Regions from separate parts of the Alkalihalophilus pseudofirmus genome, predicted to be linked through region 2. Evidence: predicted binding sites of a transcription regulator. Region 2 holds the regulator's gene; the other holds the start of a gene.
The links. The regulator LexA, encoded in region 2, represses DNA repair genes until DNA is damaged. The targets are predictions, from matches to a motif close to CGAACATATGTTCG.

Region 1: PQ478_RS11885 (Y-family DNA polymerase) is a predicted target of LexA. The motif match lies at 3,986-3,999, and genes of this name have one in related genera.

What each region holds. Positions count from the first base shown of each region.
Region 1 covers NZ_CP117835.1:2,206,019-2,217,870, reverse strand. The annotation lists gene PQ478_RS11915 (DUF4176 domain-containing protein) at 1-58, shown strand, start outside; gene PQ478_RS11910 (hypothetical protein) at 68-505, shown strand; gene PQ478_RS11905 (YolD-like family protein) at 570-890, opposite strand; gene PQ478_RS11900 (helix-turn-helix domain-containing protein) at 1,219-1,401, opposite strand; gene PQ478_RS11895 (SulP family inorganic anion transporter) at 1,726-3,186, shown strand; gene PQ478_RS11890 (universal stress protein) at 3,258-3,674, shown strand; gene PQ478_RS11885 (Y-family DNA polymerase) at 4,039-5,316, shown strand; gene dcuS (DcuS/MalK family sensor histidine kinase) at 5,464-7,062, shown strand; gene PQ478_RS11875 (response regulator) at 7,055-7,762, shown strand; gene PQ478_RS11870 (NAD(P)-dependent malic enzyme) at 7,893-9,083, shown strand; gene PQ478_RS11865 (2-hydroxycarboxylate transporter family protein) at 9,115-10,446, shown strand; gene PQ478_RS11860 (arsenic resistance protein) at 10,515-11,462, opposite strand; gene PQ478_RS11855 (SDR family NAD(P)-dependent oxidoreductase) at 11,640-11,852, shown strand, end outside.
Region 2 covers NZ_CP117835.1:2,481,429-2,493,280, reverse strand. The annotation lists gene glnA (type I glutamate--ammonia ligase) at 1-1,183, shown strand, start outside; gene PQ478_RS13390 (hypothetical protein) at 1,497-1,829, shown strand; gene PQ478_RS13385 (hypothetical protein) at 1,871-2,104, shown strand; gene PQ478_RS13380 (hypothetical protein) at 2,169-2,429, shown strand; gene lexA (transcriptional repressor LexA) at 2,573-3,196, opposite strand; gene PQ478_RS13370 (hypothetical protein) at 3,345-3,638, shown strand; gene PQ478_RS13365 (YneB family resolvase-like protein) at 3,601-4,299, shown strand; gene PQ478_RS13360 (DUF896 domain-containing protein) at 4,438-4,680, shown strand; gene tkt (transketolase) at 4,892-6,889, shown strand; gene sirA (sporulation inhibitor of replication protein SirA) at 7,030-7,470, shown strand; gene PQ478_RS13345 (YneF family protein) at 7,595-7,813, shown strand; gene PQ478_RS13340 (ABC transporter transmembrane domain-containing protein) at 8,015-9,769, shown strand; gene PQ478_RS13335 (ABC transporter ATP-binding protein) at 9,769-11,559, shown strand; gene PQ478_RS13330 (aspartyl-phosphate phosphatase Spo0E family protein) at 11,592-11,852, opposite strand, start outside.

The sequences.
Region 1 (11,852 bases), 280 kb from region 2:
TAAAGGATATTCGGATCAAGAAGAGAAAGAATTTCAAAAAGTTCTTAATGAAGTGTAGGTGTCGCATATGCTCTTTAATAAAAAGAAAGCACCTCAACAAGAACATGAGTGGTTTAGCGTTCTGATTGTTACTGAAACAGAATTAAAAGACTCTGTTAGAAATGATATTCAAGAAGAGATCAAATATAACGTTGATAATATGGCTTTTAGTGGTAATCTTGTTTTAAACGACCAACCTAAGGAATATACTCAGAGATTCAAAAAAGATATATTAGAAAAAGCTAAAATACGGCCTGTTTACGTCATTATAAGAGTGGATCAAGATAAAATAGATGCAGAAATAGATGCGCTAAATAAAAGACATAAGTGGAAGAAGCTATTTAATCTAATTCCTGGTTATAAATATCAAAGAATTTATGATGAGATGATGATAAATCCTGATAATGTCGTATTTTCAACAGAAAATGTTGATCAAGCAATTGCATTTTTAAATTCTAAAGAATGATATTAAGGCTGGGACATAACTAAAATGTTTGGTCCTAGCCTTTTTAGGTTCTTGTAACCTCTTCTTACTGTATGCTAAGGATCATTTCTAACTCAATCTTCATTTTGTTTTCCCCCTCATCCTTTATTTCAATCAAAGAGGGAGACGAAGAAGGCTTCTTCACAAACCCGTCAACCACACGCGCTTCATGTTGCTGCCAATAAGTAACTTTGGCTGGCTGCTGCAGGGCGATTTTTTCTTCTATTATGTACATCAATTCTTCCATTGCTTGCGGATCAAGTTCTGGTTTTTGCGGGAGATTGCGTTTTTCCCGTTCTGTGCGGATCATCTCCATATGTTCTGGTATCGCCAGCTGTGTCCATTTAATCATACCTCGATATTGCATAATACATCACTTCCTCCCTTTTATAAGAATATATGTTCGTATTTCGTGTTTAGTATACCCGGAAAGAGGCGAAATTAAAAGGGGGATAGAATACAATTCGCATTCAGATGGCAGCAATTACACTCTGAAAAGGCGCAATAAAAGCCAACTGACGCAATACACGTTTGAACCAGCGCAATAAAGCAAAACACCCGCGCAATCACCTTTGTAGCAGGCGCAATTAAGCAGAAGACTGACGCAATTCTACTTTTATAACCTTTGCTGACATTCACCTTAAAAAAGACCTTGCAAGTAGTCATTAACACTACTAGCAAGGTCTCGTTACATCTTAAATCCGTTCCCCTTTTTTCAATCGTTCAATAAATTCATTCAAGTCTTCTTTTTTTACGCGCCAATGTCTGCCGATCTTAAAAGCAGGAATCTTTCCTTCCTGAACCAATTTATACGTAGACACTTCACTTAATTGTAAATACTCAGCGACCTGAGTAACCGTCATAATCTCTTTCTCCATACGATAAGTCCCTCCGAATCAAAGCTAACCTTCCTTTTATCATACTATATAATTCGATTTTGTGCCTATACATTAGAGATATTTATACTCAGTTATAAATGGTTTAATTCAAAAGTAATTAAAAGGTGATTCATTCAAAAGAAGAGAATATGGACGAAATCGGATGTTTGAACGATAAAAAGTATATTTGTTCCCGCTTACATCGGATTTTAGGTTTTATGTAACTTTGTGGTATGATTCTTTCTGTTGAAAACGGACCTTGGCTTTCGTGAGAGTCGAAAGTCGCAAAAACAGTTTAACAATTTAATAGAAAGAGGTGCTAAATTGAATATCGAATCAATTAAGCAAGAATGGTTTAGTAATGTACGGGGAGATGTGCTCGCAGGACTCGTTGTCGCTCTAGCATTAATCCCAGAGGCAATTGCCTTTTCTATCATTGCCGGTGTTGACCCGATGGTAGGACTTTATGCATCTTTTTGTATTGCTGTAGTGATCGCTTTTGTAGGTGGACGACCTGGTATGATCTCAGCTGCAACAGGGGCTATGGCGCTTGTTATGGTTACACTTGTAGCAGAGCATGGGCTGCAATACTTACTTGCCGCCACAATCTTAACGGGGATCATTCAAATTATTTTTGGGGTTTTCAAGCTTGCTAGATTTATGCGTTTTGTGCCTAGATCGGTCATGGTTGGTTTCGTAAACGCTCTAGCAATTCTCATTTTTATGGCTCAGCTTGACCAATTTGTAGACGCGACATGGGTAATGTATGCCTTAGTTGCTGCAACACTTGCGATTATTTATTTACTGCCGCGTGTAACAAAGGCTGTGCCATCAGCTTTAGCAGCGATTGTAGCGATTACTGCTATTGTTATTTTTATGAACATCGATGTTCGTACAGTAGGAGATATGGGTGCGCTGCAGCAAGCACTGCCAATGTTTTTAATTCCGCAAATCCCATTTAATTTAGAAACACTCATGATTATCCTTCCTTATTCATTAGCATTAGCGATCGTTGGTCTCCTTGAATCATTACTGACGGCGAATATTGTTGATGATATGACAGATACGGAAAGTGATAAGAATAAAGAGAGCCGCGGACAAGGGATTGCAAACATTGTAGCTGGTTTCTTCGGCGGTATGGCTGGTTGCGCCATGATTGGTCAATCGGTGATCAACGTGAAATCAGGCGGACGCGGGCGTTTATCAGCACTTGTTGCAGGTGTAGTCCTTATGTTCTTGATCTTGGTATTAGGTGGTCTTGTTGTTCAAATTCCAATGGCTGCATTAGTCGGGGTTATGTTCATGGTATCAATCAGTACATTTGACTGGGGCTCAATCCGTCACATCAATAAACTGCCACGAACAGATGCGATTGTTATGGTTGTTACGGTTGCAACGGTTGTTGTTACTCATAACCTAGCCATCGGTGTATTTGCCGGTGTCCTGTTAAGTGCAATTTTCTTTGCTGCGAAAATTTCTAAAGTAGATGTCGAAGGAATTAGAGGACAGACGAGTGCTAAGAAGATCTACCGCATCAGAGGGCAAATTTTCTTCGCTTCGGTAACAGATTTAATTAATAAATTTGATTACAAAGAAGATATAAAGGAAGTTGTTCTTGACTTGTCAGAAGCTCATTTATGGGATGATTCAGCAATTGGTGCGTTTGACAAGATTGAATCAAAATTTGAACAAAATGATATTAAAGTGAGCTACGCTGGCCTTAACAGCGAAAGCGAACAGTTAAAAGAACGCATCGGAGGCTTATCTAAAGCATCTGGACATTAATCATCTAAAAAGAGAGGTTGATTGTAAGAGATTGCAATCAACCTTTTAATAAATAAAAAAGGGGAATGAACATGTATCGCAATATACTATTAGCTGCAGACGGTTCAGAGCACTCATTCAGAGCTGCGAAAGAGGCAAGAACATTAGTAGATCCTAAAAAGGGAAAAGTTGATATTGTCTATGTTGTAAGCGGTTCATCTTCTAGACAAGACGTTTTGCATCATGCGAGTAAAGAAGAAATGGACTATGCAAGGAAAGAGAAAGTTAGAGGGATCGCAGAGCTTTTTGAAGACGAAGGAATCTCGTGCACGATCCACGTTTTACGCGGAGAGCCGGGCCCGACAATCGTTGATTTTGCCAATAAAGGTGAATATGAGTGCTTGGTCATTGGCAGCCGCGGGTTAAATAACCTTCAGACCATGGTGCTCGGAAGCGTCAGCCACAAAGTGGCGAAGCGAGTGGAATGTCCGGTCATGATTGTGAAGTGAATAGGTGGTAGAGAGGCTGATACTGAGTGTAGTATCAGCTTTTTTGTTTTGAAGTGGATTGTGTGAGGCCTTTAAAAGCGAACAGGCGCAATAAAGCCTGACACCGACGCAATTCGCATCTGCACCCACGCAATTCCCCTTCCAATCGGCGCATAAAAGACCAACAGAAGCAATTAATGCTCAAACAGACGCAAAAAAGCCAAACACTTGCAAAATCAGCTGCAGCATCCACGCAATTTCTGCTTACACTGACGCAATCGAATCACATCTCATAATCCCTCAACCCAGCCGACCAATATTTTATGTTTGTAAGAACGTTTGTTCGTGTATAATAAGCTTAAAGAGAGAAAAAGGGGGAAGTAGGATGTTCAATTATGAAGCATTCCCTAAACAGTCTTATTTATGCTGTGATTTAAAGAGTTTTTATGCGAGTGTGTCGGCTGTGAAGCTTGGTCTGCACCCGTTTGTAACAAAGCTTGCTGTCGTTGGAGATACAAAACGTAACGGAAGCGTGGTGCTTGCGGCGACACCTAAATTAAAAGAAATGGGCATCAAAACTGGTTCAAGGCTGTTCGAGATTCCAAAAGATCCTGATATCGTCGTTGTGAACGCGGAAATGGAGGAGTTTTTAAAAATTTCGACCGAGATTACATTACATATGGAACAATATGTTCCGCCAGAGGACATCTTTGTGTATTCGATTGATGAGGCATTTATTAAACTTACCTCAAAGCGTCATCAAGGAAGGGAGAATCAGCGTGGGTTTGCACGTATGCTGCAGCAGTCGATTAAATCATGCTTCGGATTAACGCTTGCTGTCGGCTCATCTTCCTGCAATATGCTTTTATCTAAAGTAGCTTTAGACATCGAAGCTAAAAAGCAGGAGGATCATTTTGCCCACTGGGATTATGAGGACGTTGAAACGAAGCTGTGGAGAATTCAGCCATTATCAGATATGTGGGGGATTGGGCGCCGCTATGAGAAAACATTAATGAATATGGGAATCCGCTCGGTCGCACAGCTTGCGAATTCCTCTCTTAAACGTCTTGAATTTAAATTCGGCAAAGTGATGGGACAGCAGTTGTATCAGCATGCGTGGGGAATCGATGTCAGTGACATTCATAAGCCAGCAAAAATCAAATCGAAAAGCTATTCCGTCGGCCAAATTTTACTTAGAGATTATGTCGGGACCGAAGAAATTAAAACGGTCATTCTTGAAATGTGTGAGGAGGTTGTGCGCCGTGCAAGGAAGAAAAGAGCAGCAGGCCGAACGATCAGCCTTGGTCTAGGCTATAGTAAAAACGAAGGCGGGGGAGGGTTTTCCCGGCAGCTCACAGTTGATGAGCCGACAAACAGCACGCTCGATATTTACAATGCCTGTTTAAAACTTTTAAACAAACATTATCATGGGGAAACGGTTAGGCAGGTGTATGTGGCCCTTTCAAAAGTACAGCCGGATACCGAGCGCCAGTTATCTCTATTTGTAGATGAGGAAGAAGTGACTCGTAAGCGGGAGCTTGGTTATGTGATGGATTCAATTCGAGAAAAGTACGGGGCAACAGCGATTCTTCGTGCAAGCTCGTATACAAAAGGCGGGACAACGAGACATAGGAGCGGCTTGATCGCCGGACATAAAAAGTAAGTGAGAAACTCTCGGGATCTTCTGATATCCGGGAGTTGTTTAGCTTCAATTACTTTAACGATAAGAAACTTTCTCAAGTTGAATCTTTCTAAAAAAAGAAACAACCGTTACAATATCAACTAATGATGTTTTGAGAGAAGGGTTAGAATGTTGATGAGAAAAGTAAAGCTTCGTACCGTGATTCTGCTGCTTGTATGTATGGTCGTTTTATTATCTTTGTTTATCACAGACCTCTTAGTCTCAAGGTCGATTAATGAGAACAGCATGCGTTATGAAGAAGAGAAGGCTCTTACGACAGCTAGGATTGTTGCTGATTCTGATATTGTGATAAGCGGGTTAGAAAACCAAGAAACAGATGCCGTACAAGTATATGCGAATCGTGTACGAAGCTCTGCTGAGGTGCTGTTTGTGGTCGTGTTAGATATGAACGGTATCCGTTATTCCCATCCAAATGAGGAGATGGTCGGCCAACCGTTTGAAGGCGGTGATGAGAAAGAGGTCTTTTTAAATCAAGAGTATAGCTCAATCTCCGAAGGAACTCTAACTACTTCACTTCGGTCCTTTACACCCGTTTTAGATGATGAGGGGGAACAAATTGGGGCTGTAGTCGTTGGGATCTCGCTTGAATATATTGAGCAGATGATTAACCAGAACCACAGAAATATTCTGCTAGGATCGCTGTTTGGCTTGCTGGCTGGGGTTCTCGGGGCTTTTTTTATGGCAAGATACATAAAGAAAACATTATACGGCCTTGAACCTAAACAGATTGCAAGCATTTTAGGAGAGCGGAATGCGATGCTTGAATCGGTACATGAAGGGATTATTGCCGTAGATGAAGAGGGGAAAATAACGCTCGTTAATAAATCTGCTCGTAAGTTGTTAAAGCGAGCCGGACTAACAGAAGATCCGATCGGAGTTGATATTGCTTCGTTCCTGCCTATGACAGGACTAGAACGAGTGCTTAAGACAGGCAGGGCAGAGCTAGGAGATGAGCTTGTTATTAATGACATGTCCTTCATTGTGAATCGTGCGCCGCTTATCGTTGATGATAAAGTAATTGGAGCGATCTCGACATTACGTGATAAAACAGAAGTGAAAGAGCTCGCGCAGCAATTAACTGGAGTAAAGCTGTATGTCGAAGCTCTTCGCTCACAATCCCATGAGGTGAAAAATAACCTGCATGTGATCTTAGGGATGCTTCGGATTGGGGCGTATGATCAGTTAAAGGAGTTTATCCTGAAATTAGTCGATCACAAAAGTCATGAAATCAGCCAAGTGCAACACGTACGAGACCCTGTCTTATCAGGTTTTCTATTAGGTAAATTAAGCTATGCGAAAGAATGCGGTGTTACCCTGACCATAAAAAGTCAGACACCTATTCATAAATCGCCTGATCAAGAAATGGTGCATGAGATGATTACAATCCTCGGAAATGTGATCAATAATGCGATTGAAGCTGTTGCTGAGTCACCGTTTAAAAAAGTAGAAATGACTCTTGCAGTAAAAAGGGGAAAATTGCACATAGAAGTGAAGGATACAGGTCCGGGCATTAAGACTGAACAATTGAAAGAAATATTCACTAAAGGCTACTCTACAAAAGGAGAAGGGCGCGGATACGGTTTAGCCAACGTTAAAGACAGTATTGATCAGCTTTCTGGTCACTTGACGATCGATACGGTCGTAGGTGCAGGAACAACGATTATGATTGATATACCATATGATGCAGAGGAGAATGACAGTGATTAACGTACTTATTTTAGATGATGATCCAATGGTTGCATCGTTTAATAAACAATATGTAGAAGAAATAAAAGGCTTTCAACTGGCAGGTTTGGCAAAATCCTTCGATGAGGCGAAGCAGCTGTTAGAGGAAAACGATGTACAATTGCTCTTACTAGACATTTATATGCCGGGTAAAAATGGGCTTGAATTGCTGCAATATATTCGTAAAGAAACGGCTTACAATGTGGATGTAATTCTAGTTACAGCTGCAGACGATGTGGATAGTATTCAAACGGCGCTCAGGTACGGGGCAGTTGATTACATTATTAAGCCGTTTGAATTTGAACGCTTTAATAAAGCATTAACAACCTATCGTGAAAAGCACAGTCTGCTCACGGCCCAGCAGTCTTTAAAGCAAGAAGAATTAGATGCAAGCATTCTTCACCAACATGAGAAAAAGAATATGACGCTGCCAAAAGGCCTTACTCCGAATACGCTTCAGGTGATAGCAGCAGCGATTGTCGATAAAGAAAATCAACCCTTTACAACGGATGAAATAGCAGAAACTGTACAAATCTCACGTGTTTCTGTCAGAAAATACATTAAGTATTTAAAAGAGATTGGGGCCTTGGCAGAGAGAATGACGTATGGAGCGATCGGAAGACCATATTATGTATACGTGAATAGAAATTTAACGAAATCGTCTTTTCAAGATTTAGTATAAGCAGCCGTTATGGCTGCTTTTTTTAATTACAAAAGGTTACTTATCTTTCATAAACTATTCGATTTGATGTGATGAGTATAGACTTAGGTTCAAGATTATTGAAACCGATTACACCAAGGGGGAAAACATGATGACTGAAAGCAATCTTCGTGAGAGAGCCATTCAACTACATAGAGAACATAAAGGTAAAATTGAAATGGTGAGCAAAATAGATATCCATACTGAATCTGATCTCAGCCTTGTTTACACACCCGGAGTAGGAGATGTATGCAAGGAAATTGAGAAAAATCCTGAACAGCTGAACACCTTAACTTCAAGAGGGAATTCAGTAGCCGTTGTCACTGATGGAACCGCTGTCTTGGGTCTGGGTGATATCGGACCTGGAGCAGCGATGCCTGTGATGGAAGGCAAGTGTATGCTGTTTAAAAAGTTTGCAGATATTAATGCTTCCCCTATTTGTTTGGATACAAAAGACGTTGATGAAATTGTGGCAATTGTGAAAGCGCTGCAACCGACATTTGCCGGAATTAATTTAGAAGATATCTCAGCTCCGCGTTGTTTTGAAATTGAAAAGCGGTTGAAAGAGGAGCTCGACATTCCTGTTTTTCATGACGATCAACACGGAACAGCGATTGTCGTATTAGCAGGGTTATTGAACAGTTTGAAAGTGGTGGGCAAGCATATGAGCCAGGTTAAAGTCGTCATTAACGGCGCAGGGGCAGCGGGCATCTCGATTGCTAAATTGCTGCTTGAAGCAGGCTTTCGTGATCTGACTCTTGTCAGCTTAGAAGGAATCGTTCACAAAGATGAAGCGTGGCTTAATCCTAGTCAAAAAGAGATGGCAGTTCTCACTAATAAACAGAATCGTAAAGGTCGCTTGAAGGATGCGATCGTTGAGGCGGATGTCTTTATTGGCGTCTCTGGTCCCGCTGCTTTAAAAGCTGAAGAGGTCAAATTGATGGCAGCTGATCCGATCGTCTTTGCTATGGCAAATCCGATCCCAGAAATATATCCCGAAGAGGCGCTTTCTGCAGGAGCAAAAGTGATCGGCACCGGCCGTTCAGATTATCCGAATCAAATTAATAATCTCCTCGCATTCCCAGGAATTTTCAGAGGGGCGATTGATTCAGGAGCCACAGACATTACTATTGAGATGAAAATTGCTGCAGCCTATGCGATCGCGAACGTTATACCAGAAGGAGAACTCGCGCCTGATTACGTCATTCCGCATGCACTTAACGAGCAAGTCGCTGACGTTGTTGCGAAATCAGTAGCAGATGAAGCTTTAAAAACAAGGAAGCAAGCAGTGAAAACGAGCTAGAGCATAGATAGAGTAGAGAGGAGTGCAGGAGATGGGAGAATCAGCAAAGAAACTTCACACAGAAGAATTAACTGCAAACGAACTGAAAGTGTATGATAGGAAAAGAAAAGACCAACTCAAAATTATGGGACTGCCGCTAATTTGGTTTGCTGTTTTTTTAGCGATTACACTAGTGACACTATATACAGGAAACCTGCCAACAGGAATGATTGGAAGTCTTCTAGTAATGGTGGTTTTAGGAGAGGCGCTTGGCTGGATTGGTGACAGGCTGCCAATTATTAAGTCGTATTTAGGCGGGGGAGCGATTGTTGCAATTTTTGGATCGGCATATATGGTGTATGCTGGTCTCCTTCCTGAAAGTGTGATTACAGGCGTCGATGAATTTATGACAACAGGCGGATTTCTTGATTTCTATATTGCTGCGTTAATTACAGGAAGTATCCTAGGAATGAATTCAAAAGTGCTAGTCAAAATAGGCGTACGTTATTTTGTACCGATTTTTGGAGCGGTCATCGGTGCAATGGTGATTGCCGGGATTGTAGGTTTCTTAATTGGGTTTTCCGTTCAAGATGCTGTGTTAGTAATCGCCCTGCCAATCTTAGGCGGCGGCATGGGGGCTGGGGCAATCCCAATGGCGCAGGTGTATTCTGAGTTTTTAGGGAATCCTCCGAGCTATTATATTTCAATTCTCGTGCCGGCACTCGCACTCGGAAATGTCTTTGCAATCGTTTTTGCGAGTCTGTTAAACTCGCTTGGAAATAAAATGCCGTCTTTATCTGGAAATGGTCAGTTGATTCCAGGATTTAAAATTGAAGAAAAACAGTCAAGCTTTGATATTTCTAAAATGGGTATCGGACTTCTAACTGCTCTTTTATTCTTTGCATTAGGGCATCTGCTAGGAGCATTTATTCCGCTTCACCCATATGCGTTAATGATTATGTTAGTCGCGTTGGTGAAAATACTTGATCTTATTCCTGAAACAGTCGTTGAAGGAGCAAGCCAGTGGTATCAATTTGTCGCAAAAACATGGACGCTTGCTTTATTATTCGGAATTGGGGTAGCCTTCACGGATCTTGATTCAGTCTTAGCCGCACTAAGCCTGCAGTATATTCTACTTGTTGCGGGTGTGGTTTTCGGAGCAGTGTTAGGAGCAGCATTACTTGGTCGTTTAGTTGGATTCTATCCGATCGAGTCTGCAATCTCAGCTGGTTTATGTATGGCCAATATGGGCGGTACGGGAGACGTTGCCGTTTTATCTGCAGCTAAACGCATGCAGTTAATGCCTTTTGCACAAATTGCATCAAGACTTGGCGGCGCGCTCATCCTTCTTTTAGCCGGATTGATTATACCGCTGCTCGTTTAAGCTTATAGAATAAATGAGACACCCTCGATTCGAGCAAGAAGCGAGGGTGTTTTTAGGGCTTTAAAAAGCTAATTTCGAGCTGAACTCCACAACAACACTTGTGAGATCCCTGCTAGAATAGGAAGCTCAATCAGCGGGCCGATCACAAGTATCAGTGCAATGAAAGGCTCATCGGGGAAGGCTGTCATCGCAATTGCCAAAGCAATCGGAGAATTTCTAGCGAGTGTCGTCAAACTTAAACTCACGCAATCGCTGTATGAAAACTTAAGGAGCTTGCCCGCTTTTTGAGAGATAAATAAATTTACAATAAAGAAGAGGAGGATCGGTACGAAAATGATCCATAGCAATTCTAAGTTCTGAAGCAGCAATTGTCCCTGTGCAGCAAACATCGCCATAATCGCGAGACTCAACAAGAGAATAGGCAAGGGACTTAGCTTTACTAGTATCGCTTCTTGGAGTCCTTTATGCCTTTTTAAAAGGAAATTCGTCATAACAGCCAGTATAAGAGGTATCATCAACACAACCAGCACACTTTCTACTAAAAAACTAACCTCCACAACACCAGTTGACCCTGCGAACAGCAATAAATAGATAGGCAGCAGCATTACTTGAAGCAGTAGGTTTAAGGGGAGGATTGCGGTAGATAAGGCAACATTTCCTCTTGCAATGCCTGTGAAAATTAAATACCAATCTGTGCAAGGTGTCACCATCAACATGATGAAACCAATATAGAGTGCAGGATGATCACTTAAAAAAATCATTGCTAATAACCAAGCAAAAACAGGTGTCCAGACAAAATTCAGCAAGAGTGAGGTTGATGTGAATTTGATGTTTTTGAACGCTTTTTTCAATTGATCAAGCGGTATTTGTAAAAAGGTGATGTAGAGCATGGCTAATAAAAAAGGAACAATAAGACTCTCAGCATGAATACGTATCAGATCGACTTGACCTAGGCTTAAGCCAAGGATAACCGCCGCTAAAATAATGATGGAATATAATTTTTCAATAACACTCATTCAACATGACAACTCTTTTCAAGAGGTAGTAAAGTTCATTTTACCATATTCAGAGTTTATCAAGTCAGGGGAAAAATTCTTTCAGTCGATGATATTTTTTATCCAAACAGGGTATTGTATGGTAGTAGGAAAAATGTGGTCCAATTTTGTACATAGTAAATGACAGGAGGAATGTATGTGAGTAAAGTAGCGGTTATTACTGGCGGCGGCAGCGGGTTAGGTCAGTCTTGTGCAATTCGTTTAGCTGAAGAAGGGGTAAATATTGCAGTTGTCGATGTAAGTGATGAAGGTGGTAATCAAACAGTTGAAGCGGTTAAAGAACTCGGCCAGGATGCGATTTTTATTAAAGCAGATGTCTCAAAAGCAGAAGATGTGAAAAGATATGTAGAT
Region 2 (11,852 bases):
AATTGAAGGGTTTGTTCGTATTGAGGAATCAGATATGTATCTATATCCAGATCTTGATACATGGGTTGTCTTCCCTTGGACGCCGGAAAAAGGTAAAGTGGCACGTTTAATCTGTGATATTTATCAACCAGGTGAGCCAGGTGAAGAGCCGACACCATTTGAAGGTGATCCTCGTGGTATTTTAAAGCGCGTTTTAGCTGAAGCGAAGGATATGGGCTTTACTGCATTCAATATTGGTCCTGAGCCAGAGTTCTTCTTATTCAAGAATGATGCAAACGGTGAACCGACTCTAGAACTTAATGACAAAGGTGGGTACTTTGATTTATCACCAACTGATTTAGGTGAGAACTGCCGCCGTGACATCGTTTTAGAACTTGAAGATATGGGCTTTGACATTGAAGCTTCTCACCATGAGGTTGCTCCAGGCCAGCACGAAATTGATTTTAAATATGCTGATGCGGTTACAGCGTGTGACCATATTCAAACATTTAAATTAGTAGTTAAAACAATTGCACGTAAGCATGGTTTGCATGCGACGTTCATGCCTAAGCCGTTATTTGGTGTAAATGGTTCTGGTATGCACTGTAACATGTCATTATTTGACGAAACCGGCAACGTATTTTATGACGAGTCTACAGATTCGCAGCTTAGTGAAACAGCTATGCATTTCTTAGGCGGTACTCTAAAGCATGCTGAAGCTTTCACAGCTATTACGAACCCAATCGTGAATTCATACAAACGTTTAGTTCCAGGATATGAGGCTCCTGTATATGTGGCTTGGTCAATGAAAAACCGCAGCCCGCTAGTACGTATTCCTTCTTCTCGCGGTGTGAGTACTCGTATTGAAGTTCGTAGTCCAGACCCGGCTGCTAACCCTTACCTTGCAATGGCTGTTCTTCTTGCTGCAGGTCTTGATGGAATCAAGAAGAAAATGACGCCGCCACCAGCAACAGATCGTAACATCTACGTAATGAGTAAAGAAGAGCGTGTAGAAGAAGGTATCAATGACCTTCCAGCTACACTTAAAGATGCTCTTGATAAGCTTGTTAAAGACGAAGTTCTTGTAAAAGCTCTTGGTGAGCATGCAGTGGAGCACTTTGTTGAAGCAAAAGAAATCGAGTGGGACATGTTCCGCACACAAGTTCACCCTTGGGAGCGCGAGCAATATATGTCATCTTATTAATACAGTTAACCCCTTTAACTCAGTTAAAGGGGTTTTCTTTACTTCTTAATCCCTCTAAACTTTACCAACTTCTATATATCTACACAAGTCGTGTAGATCATCGTAACTGTCAGGCTTTGAATATATTCCTTCACAAAAAAACTGCATTTATAATGCTTTCTTGAGATCTGATTAGTTTTAATCCCATAAAATGTTTCGCATACGCTTTTATGAAATTAATGTAAAAAAATAAACAAAAACTAGAGTCTTGTCTATACGCTATCATACTACATGACATACATATAAGTATTCCAAGAAAAAAGGAGGGAAAGTTATGTGGTGGTGTCATAAGAAATGTGATCACGGTGGCTCTGACGTATGGGCAAATAACAAGAATGAAAATAAGGTAGAAAATGAGAATACTTTAAAAGATAAGAACTACAACTATAACGTTAACTATTCCTATGTAGAAGATAGTGGAAACTCTAATGTTAATGTATTTGTAGATACTGAGGCGTTTGCTAGAGCAAATGCACGCAGCGGCGATGGCGGCGGCCCAGTAGCAGGTGATCAAGATCGCAGGCGCCGGAGGGATCGCGATAGAGGTCCTGTAGCAGGCGACCGCAGAAGAAAACATTGCTGTAAATGCTGGAATTGGTTTTGGTAGGCAGCTAAGAAGTTAAGACCATAATTGAGGAGGAGAATAAAATGGGTCGTAAGAAAAGAGAAAGACGTCGTGATGTTGCTGGTGTTTGGTTAAATGCAGAAGTTGATAGTCATAATAAGAACCGCAACCGTGTAGATAATGAAAATACGTTAAAGGATAAGAACTACAACTTTAACTTTAATGAGTCTTATGTAGATGACAGCGGGAACTCAGAAGTAGACGTTTTCGTAGATGCAGAAGCTTATGCTCGTGCACGTGCACGTTCACGTAGATAATTCCGTTATTTAATGGGTATTAGCATAGCTAATGCCCATTTCAACATAAGAGAGGTGAATGACGATGCAACATCGTAATCGTAATCAAACAGAAACGAAAGCTTTCGTTCATGAAAGTGGAAATTCAGATGTTGATGTAACCGTAAATATTGACACTTCTGCTTTAGCGTATGCCTTTGCATGTTACTTATTTGCAGATGGACGGTTGGATCAGAATCAATATCGTACGATGGTAAGAGAGATGGACCGGCAGTTTAGACGAAGAGGGTATAAAACGAGCAAAGAAGATCACAATGCTCCGCTCATAAGGCCGTGGGCGTTTTAAACTCTTGTTCATATAGATGAAAAGTTTGAAAGCTTTCTAGCTTTTAAACTTTTCATCTTTTTTTTATAAATACAATCATAAAAAAAGCTTGTCCTCATAATATAGAGAACAAGCGTATTGAGGACAAGCTTTTATATGAATATTTAATGAAGGGTACGGAACACTCCGATGACTTTTCCGAGAACCGTTACATCTTTTAGTAAGATTGGTTCCATAGTAGAATTCTCCGGCTGCAATCGGATGTAATCTTTTTCACGGAAGAAGCGTTTCACTGTCGCTTCATTTTCTTCCGTCATTGCGACAATGATATCGCCGTTATTAGCAGTTTGTTGCTGACGGACAATGACCATATCGCCATCGTAAATACCGGCTTCAATCATACTATCTCCTTGGATAACAAGAACATAAACGGAATCATTTGTTACCAAGTGATCAGGAAGAGGCAAGTATTCCTCAACGTTCTCAATGGCGGTAATAGGCATACCGGCTGTGACTTTACCTACAATCGGAACGTAAGCCGTTTTCTTCTCATGCACAACTGGGTCTAGCTCATCCATTTCTAGTACTTCGATTGCTCTAGGCTTGGTAGGGTCTCGTCTGATTAAACCTTTTTTCTCAAGTCTAGATAAATGGCCGTGAACAGTTGAACTTGACGCTAGTCCCACCGCTTCTCCAATCTCACGTACAGAAGGGGGATAACCTTTTTTCTTCACTTCTATCTTAATGTAATCTAGGATTTCTTGTTGACGTTTTGATAGTTTTGACACGAATAACACCTCGCTTTTGTTTCCTTCTTGACTAAATTGTACCATGCGAACATACGTAATGCAAACATAAGTTCTAAAATTAGCTTGACACAAACGAGTGTTCTCATTTATAGTGAATGGGAACAAACATTCTTATGGGGTGATGAAAATGATCAGAAAATTTTCAGGACAAGAATTATTTATTATGATTACTGCGGTTTTCGCATTGATGTTTATGTATAGCTCGATTCTTTTCTCTGGCGGAAATATAGACCAAGATGATATGACAAATACGATTGCACAAGAGTATGATTTAGTTAATAATGAGCAAGAGCCGCTCTCAAACGGTGAAGTTATAAAAGCCGGCCAATTAGATGCTTTAGACAAAGATGAATCAACAAAGGAGATTGAAAATCTGTATGCCTATGCGTACGAACAAAAAGACAAGCAAAATGATAAATAATAACCAAGCTATTATTTATTGTAGAGTAAGCACAGAAAAAGAAACACAGCAAACATCCATCGAAAGACAGAAAAGTGAATTAGAAAAGATAGCTGAAGATTACGGGCTAGAAGTGGTGCACGTAATTGAAGAGAAAGCAAGCGGTTATGAAATCGATCGTGAAGGAATATTGAAATTACTAGACCTTATTAAGGAAGACAAAGCACAATCAGTTTTGGTCCAAGATGATACTCGGCTTGGGCGCGGACATGCGAAGATGGCTATCCTTCATCAGCTCCGAAAAGATGATATTACAATCTATACGATTCAGGATGAGGGAGAGCTGCGCCTATCGGAAGCAGATTCGATGGTTCTTGATATCGTCTCAATTGTTGAAGAGTATCAACGTAAATTACATAATTTGAAAATAAAGCGAGGGATGAGGGCAGCGGTGGAAAGGGGATATAGACCTCAAGATAATCTAAGCGGCGAAAGAATAGGCGGCAGGGATAAAAAGGAAGTACCCATTGAAGATATTGTCCGGCTTCGTGAGCGTAAATTAACTTTTCATGATATAGCTGCGACATTAAGAGGTTTCGGTTATGATGTTTCAAAAGCCACTGTCCATCGCCGGTATCGTGAATATGAAGAAGCGAAATCAAATCAAGATTTAAACAGCTAAATTAGCTCGTAAAGCTCAATACACCTCACTTGATAGTGTTTATAGATTCATGATACAGTAGGATTTGTTCATATTTAGATATGTACATTTTAAATGTGATCATATTTACGCGTGTTCATTTTAAAGGTGGTGAATCAAATGCTATCAAAAGATAAGATTGCTAGAATTAATGAGCTTTCTAAACGATCAAAATCAACAGGCTTAACGAAATCAGAGGAAAAAGAGCAGCAAGCTCTTAGAAAAGAATATATCCAAACGTTCCGTAAATCCTTCAAAAATCAGCTGCACTCCGTAAAAGTAGTAGATGAAGAGGGAAATGATGTGACACCTCAAGCATTGAAAGATAGTAAACAGAAGAAGAACGGCGGCTTCACCCATTAAAACTCTCTTTTTTATAAAGAGGGTTTTTCTTTTCTATAAAAACACCTCTTAAATATAGGATAAGACTTCTGTAGTTGAGAAATAGTAAGGAGAGTGTCAAAATGCAACAAACCGGTGAGAATTTGTCGAATCCGCTTGTTAAAACGGGCAAGAAAGTATATGATGAAACACGAATACAACGTTTTCAGTAACGGAAAGGATGAACGAAATCATGTCAACAAATGTTGAATTAAAAGCAATTAATACCATTCGTACATTATCAATTGATAGTATTGAAAAAGCGAACTCAGGCCATCCAGGTATGCCAATGGGTGCAGCTCCGATGGCATTTAGTCTATGGACAAAATATATGCAGCACAATCCTTCAAACCCCGATTGGGCAAACCGTGATCGTTTTGTATTATCTGCTGGTCATGGATCTATGCTGCTTTACAGCCTTCTTCACTTGACTGGATATGATGTTTCTCTAGAAGACTTACAATCATTTCGTCAATGGGGAAGTAAGACACCTGGTCACCCTGAATTTGGACATACTCCTGGAGTAGAAGCTACTACCGGCCCATTAGGACAAGGTGTGGCAATGGCAGTAGGTATGGCAATGGCAGAACGTCATTTAGCTAGTACATATAATCGTGATGGGTACAATATCGTTGATCATTACACATACAGCATTTGTGGAGATGGAGATTTAATGGAGGGTGTTTCTGCAGAAGCAGCATCACTAGCAGGACACTTAAAATTAGGCCGCCTTATTGTGATGTATGATTCAAATGATATTTCACTTGATGGTGAATTAAACCGTTCATTCTCAGAGAGCGTTGAAGATCGTTATAAAGCATACGGATGGCAAGTCATTCGTGTGGAAGACGGAAATAACATTGATGAGATTAACCGTGCGGTTAAAGCGGCTAAAGAAGATGATCGTCCAACGTTAATTGAAGTGAAGACAGTTATCGGCTACGGCTCTCCAAACAAATCTGGTAAATCAGCTTCTCACGGAGCTCCGCTTGGTGCTGATGAAGTGAAGCTTACACGTGAAGCATATAAATGGGAAGGCGATGGAGATTTTCACATTCCTGAAGACGTTAAAGAGTTTTATAATAATGTGAAAGAACAAGGTGCAAAAGCGGAAGAAAGCTGGAATGAGTTATTTGCAACATATAAAGAGGCTTATCCTGAGCTTGCTGCCCAATTTGAATCTGCTGTTAAAGGCGAACTTCCTGAGGGCTGGGATCAAGATGCTCCAGTATATGATGTCGGCTCAAGCGTAGCAACTCGTGCATCATCAGGTGAGGCATTAAATGCATTTGCTAAACATGTTCCTCAACTTATCGGAGGTTCAGCTGACTTAGCATCTTCAAACAAAACAATGATGAAAGATCTTGGTGACTTTACTCGTGAAGATTACAGCGGCCGCAATGTGTGGTTTGGTGTTCGTGAATTTGCGATGGGTGCAGCTGTAAATGGTATGGCTCTGCACGGGGGAGTGAAAGTATTCGGAGCAACATTCTTTGTGTTTTCTGACTACCTGCGTCCCGCTATCCGCCTATCTGCATTAATGAATCTTCCAGTCATTTATGTCTTTACACATGATAGTATTGCTGTAGGTGAAGATGGTCCGACACATGAGCCTGTTGAACAATTAGCAGCTCTTCGTGCAATGCCTGGTTTATCTGTTGTTCGTCCTGGTGACAGCAATGAAACGGTTGCAGCGTGGAAATTAGCGCTTGAATCAAAAGATACACCAACAGCATTAGTTCTTACTCGTCAAAACCTTCCTACTATTGAAGGAACAAAGGAAACGGCTTATGAAGGTGTGAAAAAAGGTGCTTATATTGTATCTCGTGCAAATGGAGATGCAGACTTACTTTTATTAGCCTCTGGTTCAGAGGTTCCACTAGCAGTAGAAGCGCAAGCAGTGCTTGAAAAAGAAGGCATTCATGCATCTGTTATCAGCATGCCAAGCTGGGATCGCTTTGAAGCACAGCCAAAAGAATACAAGGATGAAGTTATTTCTCCAAATGTAAAAGCTCGTTTAGGTATTGAAATGGGAGCATCTCTTGGCTGGCATAAATATGTTGGGGATCACGGCGATGTACTTGCAATTGATCAATTTGGAGCATCAGCACCAGGAGAGCGCATTATGCAGGAGTATGGCTTTACTGTAGATAATGTGGTTGCTAAAGCAAAAGTTTTATTAAATAAATAATGAATGATGAAGACCGCCTCTTGTTTAGGCGGTCTTTTTATTCGACAAAACTAGTGAAATTCCTCGCCAGTTTAAGACAATGATTTTAGGAAGCATCCCCTATACTTATCGTAAAGAAATGAATGAAAGGGGTGCAGCGAATGAGACATTATCAATTGTTTTTACTAGAAGAGGACGTTGCGCAGCACTATTTTGGACAAGAGTCAAAACTATTTCATTTATTTTTAGAAAGAACGATGGCTTCACCTGAACAAAAGCAAATTATTGATTTGCAGATAGAGTATATTTCAAAGCCGATGCCTGGTTTGTTGCTGCAGCAACAAATGATGGCTGCTTTTTCAAATTTATCCTCCTATAAAGTAAATAAACATATCCATGTGCTTGACCTTGCCCAACCTGAAAGCTGCGCTGAATTACTAATTTATAAGAAACACCTATCATTAACATCGACTGGTGAAATTGAAGCAGAAACGATGTTTTTTGAAGTGCTGAGAAAAATAGACCCTTGTTTTTTTGCCATCAATTTTGAAAATCATCGTTTTGGATGGCTTAATCCTATTAAGCAAGTTAAGTTTGTCTAAGCGGATAAATAGGAACAAATTTCATAAGGAGCTTTTAAAAACGGTCTCGTTACGATATAATAATGTAGGTTGATTCAGGCTAAGCTTGAACGGTTTATTTTGTTTGAAGGAGGACGTTGGACGTATGCCATGGATTCATATTTTAGGCTACACGATCGCAGTACTTGCGGGTGTTGCTATCGGTTTCTTTATCGCACGTAAGACGATGATGTCTTATTTAAAGAAGAACCCGCCAATTAATGAGCAAATGCTTCGAGTGATGATGATGCAAATGGGTCAAAATCCATCACAAAAGAAGATAAATCAGATGATGAAAGCAATGCAAAAGCAACAAACGAAATAATGTATCGGACAAGCACCTCATATTGGGGTGTTTTTCTACTGTAAAAAGATGTTATGCTATCATACATAAAAAGGAAATAAGATAGCGGCTCCAATACATGAGAAGGGTGGATGGAATATGTAATATTTATCATATACGTATCCATTTAATTTACGGAATATTAATTACTTTCGGTTTTTTGCGAGGGAGGAAATTGGTAAGATGTCTGTATTTAAAGACTTATGGTGGTTTTTCAAGCGTGAACGTGTTTCTTATGGGTTGGGTATATTAGTATTGGCTTTTGTTTCTATTTTCACCTTATTACCCCCGTATATAGTGGGTGTGATTGTGGATCATATCGCAGAGCAGACGTTGACGACAACAACCTTGCTTTCTTGGGTTGGAGTTTTACTAGGTGTAGGACTCATCGTCTATGTGCTTCGTTTTGTATGGAGGATTATGATATTTGGGGCTGCGATTCGTTTAGCCCGTCTTTTAAGAAATCAGTTATATGAACATTTTACAAATATGTCGAGTAAATTTTATCAAAAACAGCGGACTGGCGATTTAATGGCACATGCTACAAATGACATTAGAGCTGTTCAAGCGACGGCAGGGCAAGGTGTGCTTACTTTAGTGGATTCTCTGACAATGGGAGGCTTTGTTATTTTAACAATGGCCCTCACCATCAGCTGGGAGTTAACATTGATCAGTTTGATCCCGATGCCGTTCATGGCGCTTTTAACAAGTTATTATGGAACATTGCTTCATAAAAGATTTCATGTGGCTCAAGCAGCTTTTTCTGATTTGAATGACAATGTACAGGAAAGTATTACTGGGGTCAGAGTAGCAAAAGCTTTTGGTCAAGAGGAACGTGAAATAGAAGGGTTTCGTGCGCAATCGGAGCAAGTTGTCAAAAAAAATGTTTCGGTTGCCAAAGTAGATGCTTTATTTGATCCTACGATTTCATTGATTGTCGGGTTGTCTTATTTTCTTGCTGTTGTATTTGGCGCGCGTTATGTGATCGCTGATGAAATGACAATCGGCCAGTTAACGAGTTTTACCATCTATCTTGGTCTGTTGATTTGGCCAATGCTTGCCTTTGGATGGCTGTTTAACATTGTGGAACGTGGAAGAGCTTCATATGATCGTATTAAGCATTTGTTAAGCGAAAAGCAAGATATTACAGATGAGCTGGCGACAGTTGATACGGTCGCAAAAGGAGACATTGATGTTTCCTTGAACTCCTATGCATACCCAGGTACAGATAAAAATGCATTGACTGAACTGCATTTCACTTTAATAGAAGGTCAAACACTCGGGATTGTAGGAAAAACAGGCAGTGGTAAGTCTACATTGATAAAATTGCTGCAGCGAGAGTATGATGTCTCAGATGGATCGATAAGAATTAATGAACGTTCAATAAATGAATATTCCCTTGATGCATTAAAGAAAGCATTTGGACTCGTACCGCAAGAACATTTCCTTTTCTCAGCGACGATTGCTGATAATGTAGCATTTGCAAAGCCTGATGCTAGTTTCAAAGAGATTGTTCAAGCTTGTAAACTAGCAAACATTCACGAGGATATCACTCGATTTGATCAAGGGTACGATACTGTTGTTGGAGAGCGAGGAGTAACGCTCTCTGGAGGTCAAAAGCAGCGAATTTCGATAGCAAGAGCGCTTATCTCTGATCCTAATATTCTTATATTGGATGATTCTTTATCAGCTGTTGATGCAAAGACAGAAGAACAAATACTAAACTCACTTAGAGAAAACCGACGCGGAAAAACAACGATTATTACAGCACATCGCTTAAGTGCAATTAAACATGCAGATTTAATACTTGTTTTAGCAGATGGAAAAGTAATAGAGCGTGGTGTTCATGAAGAATTGATGAATGAAGGCGGATGGTATCGCAGCATGTATGAGCAGCAGCAGCTAGAGTCTGTAGTAAGAGGAGGTGGCGAGGAGTAATGGAACATAAAGACCGTGTATTAACAGAGAAAGAACAACGACAGGTCCTCTATCGTCTCTTAGGCTATGCAAAGCCGCATGCTAAAACGTTATCGATTGCATTTACATTGCTGCTCCTTGCTACAGCTGCGGAATTAATGGGTCCTATTTTAGTCAAAATTTTTATCGATGATTATCTCACACCACAAGTTTTTCCGACTAATGAACTTGTACTTTTAGCAGTTCTGTATCTAAGTTTGCATATCTCCTCAGTGTTTGTTAATTATTTTCAATCCTTTTTATTTCAAAAAGTATCTCTTAGAATTATTCAACAGCTGCGAGTCGATGTATTTAGTAATGTAGAGCGTTTAGGGCTGGCTTTCTTCGATAAAACGCCTGCAGGGGGGCTGATTTCTCGCATTACCAATGATACAGAATCAATCAAGGAGCTGTATGTAACGGTATTAGCAACTTTTGTCCAAAACATCATGTTTTTAATCGGTGTTTTTGTAGCGATGTTCTATTTAAATACTACACTTGCGCTTTACTGCTTATTTTTAATTCCTATCTTGCTTGGCTTAATGCAGCTCTATCGTAAATGGAGCTCAAAGTTTTATGCGGATATGAGTGAAAGGTTAAGCCAATTAAATGCGAAAATGAATGAATCAATACAAGGTATGGCGATTATTCAAATGTTCAGGCAGGAAAAACGGTTGCGAAAAGAGTTTTCGCGAGTCAATGATGAACATCTAGATGCTGGTATGAAGAGCATGAAATTAGATGGGCTGCTACTTCGGCCGATGGTGGATCTTATTTCTATTCTCGCATTAATCTTAGTGCTAAGCTATTTTGGTGTGACATCCTTTGTCAGCCCTGTTGAGATCGGGGTTATCTATGCATTTGTTAATTACTTAGATCGCTTTTTTGAACCAGTTAACCAAATGATGATGAGATTGTCCTTATTTCAGCAGGCAATTGTTTCAGCAGGACGAGTGTTTAAACTGATGGACCATCAAGATTATGCACCGAGCCAACAGGGGAGAGATCCTCACAGAATCGAACAAGGGGATATTACATTTCGTGACGTGACTTTTTCTTACGACGGGAAAACGGATGTGTTAAAGAATATCTCATTTACAGTTAAAAAAGGAGAAACGGTTGCGCTGGTCGGACATACCGGAAGCGGAAAAAGTTCTATTATTAATTTGCTCATGCGATTTTATCCATTATCTAAAGGTGATATTATCATCGATGGCAAATCATTATACAGTTATCCTAATGAGGAACTAAGAAGAGAGGTCGGACTCGTGCTGCAAGATCCATTTTTGTATACGGGGACGATCGCACATAATATTCGTCTGAACCGGGATGGCATTAGCGATGAACAAGTGCGTGCTTCAGCAGAATTTGTTCAGGCAGATGAATTTATACAACGTTTGCCAAATCAATATGACACAGTTTTAGCAGAACGTGGGTCAACGCTATCAAGTGGACAGCGTCAGCTTTTATCATTTGCAAGAACGATGGCCACAAATCCAAAAGTACTCATTTTAGATGAAGCAACGGCAAATGTAGATACAGAAACAGAGGAAGCGATCCAAATGGCACTTAGAAAAATGCAAGAGGGTAGAACGACGATTGCGATTGCCCATAGATTATCAACCATTAAAGATGCAGATCAAATTTTGGTCCTCCATCAAGGAGAGATTGTTGAGCGAGGTAATCACGAAGAGCTGTTAGAAAGAGGAGGTCTCTATCACAAAATGTACCTCCTGCAAAAAGGGTCTAATGAAAAAATTAAACTGAGTTAAAAATAACCGACTTGGCATCTGCTAAGTCGGTTCTATTTTGTTATTTTCTCTTTTAATAAGCGATCGTATTTATTTAACAACTGGTCTAGCTGCTGACTTACTTCAACGGCTTTTTTAGAATGAAGACCGTTGCTTGTACCAACTTTAATTAATTCATTCCGTTTTTTTTCGATCGATTCTTCAATGGATTCTTCGGTTACTCTCTCATTTGCGGCTTGCACTGAGTCTTCTATAAAATTACTAGTTTGTTTTCTTAATGAATCCTCTAGCTGCCTTTTTGTCATAGGTGCAAC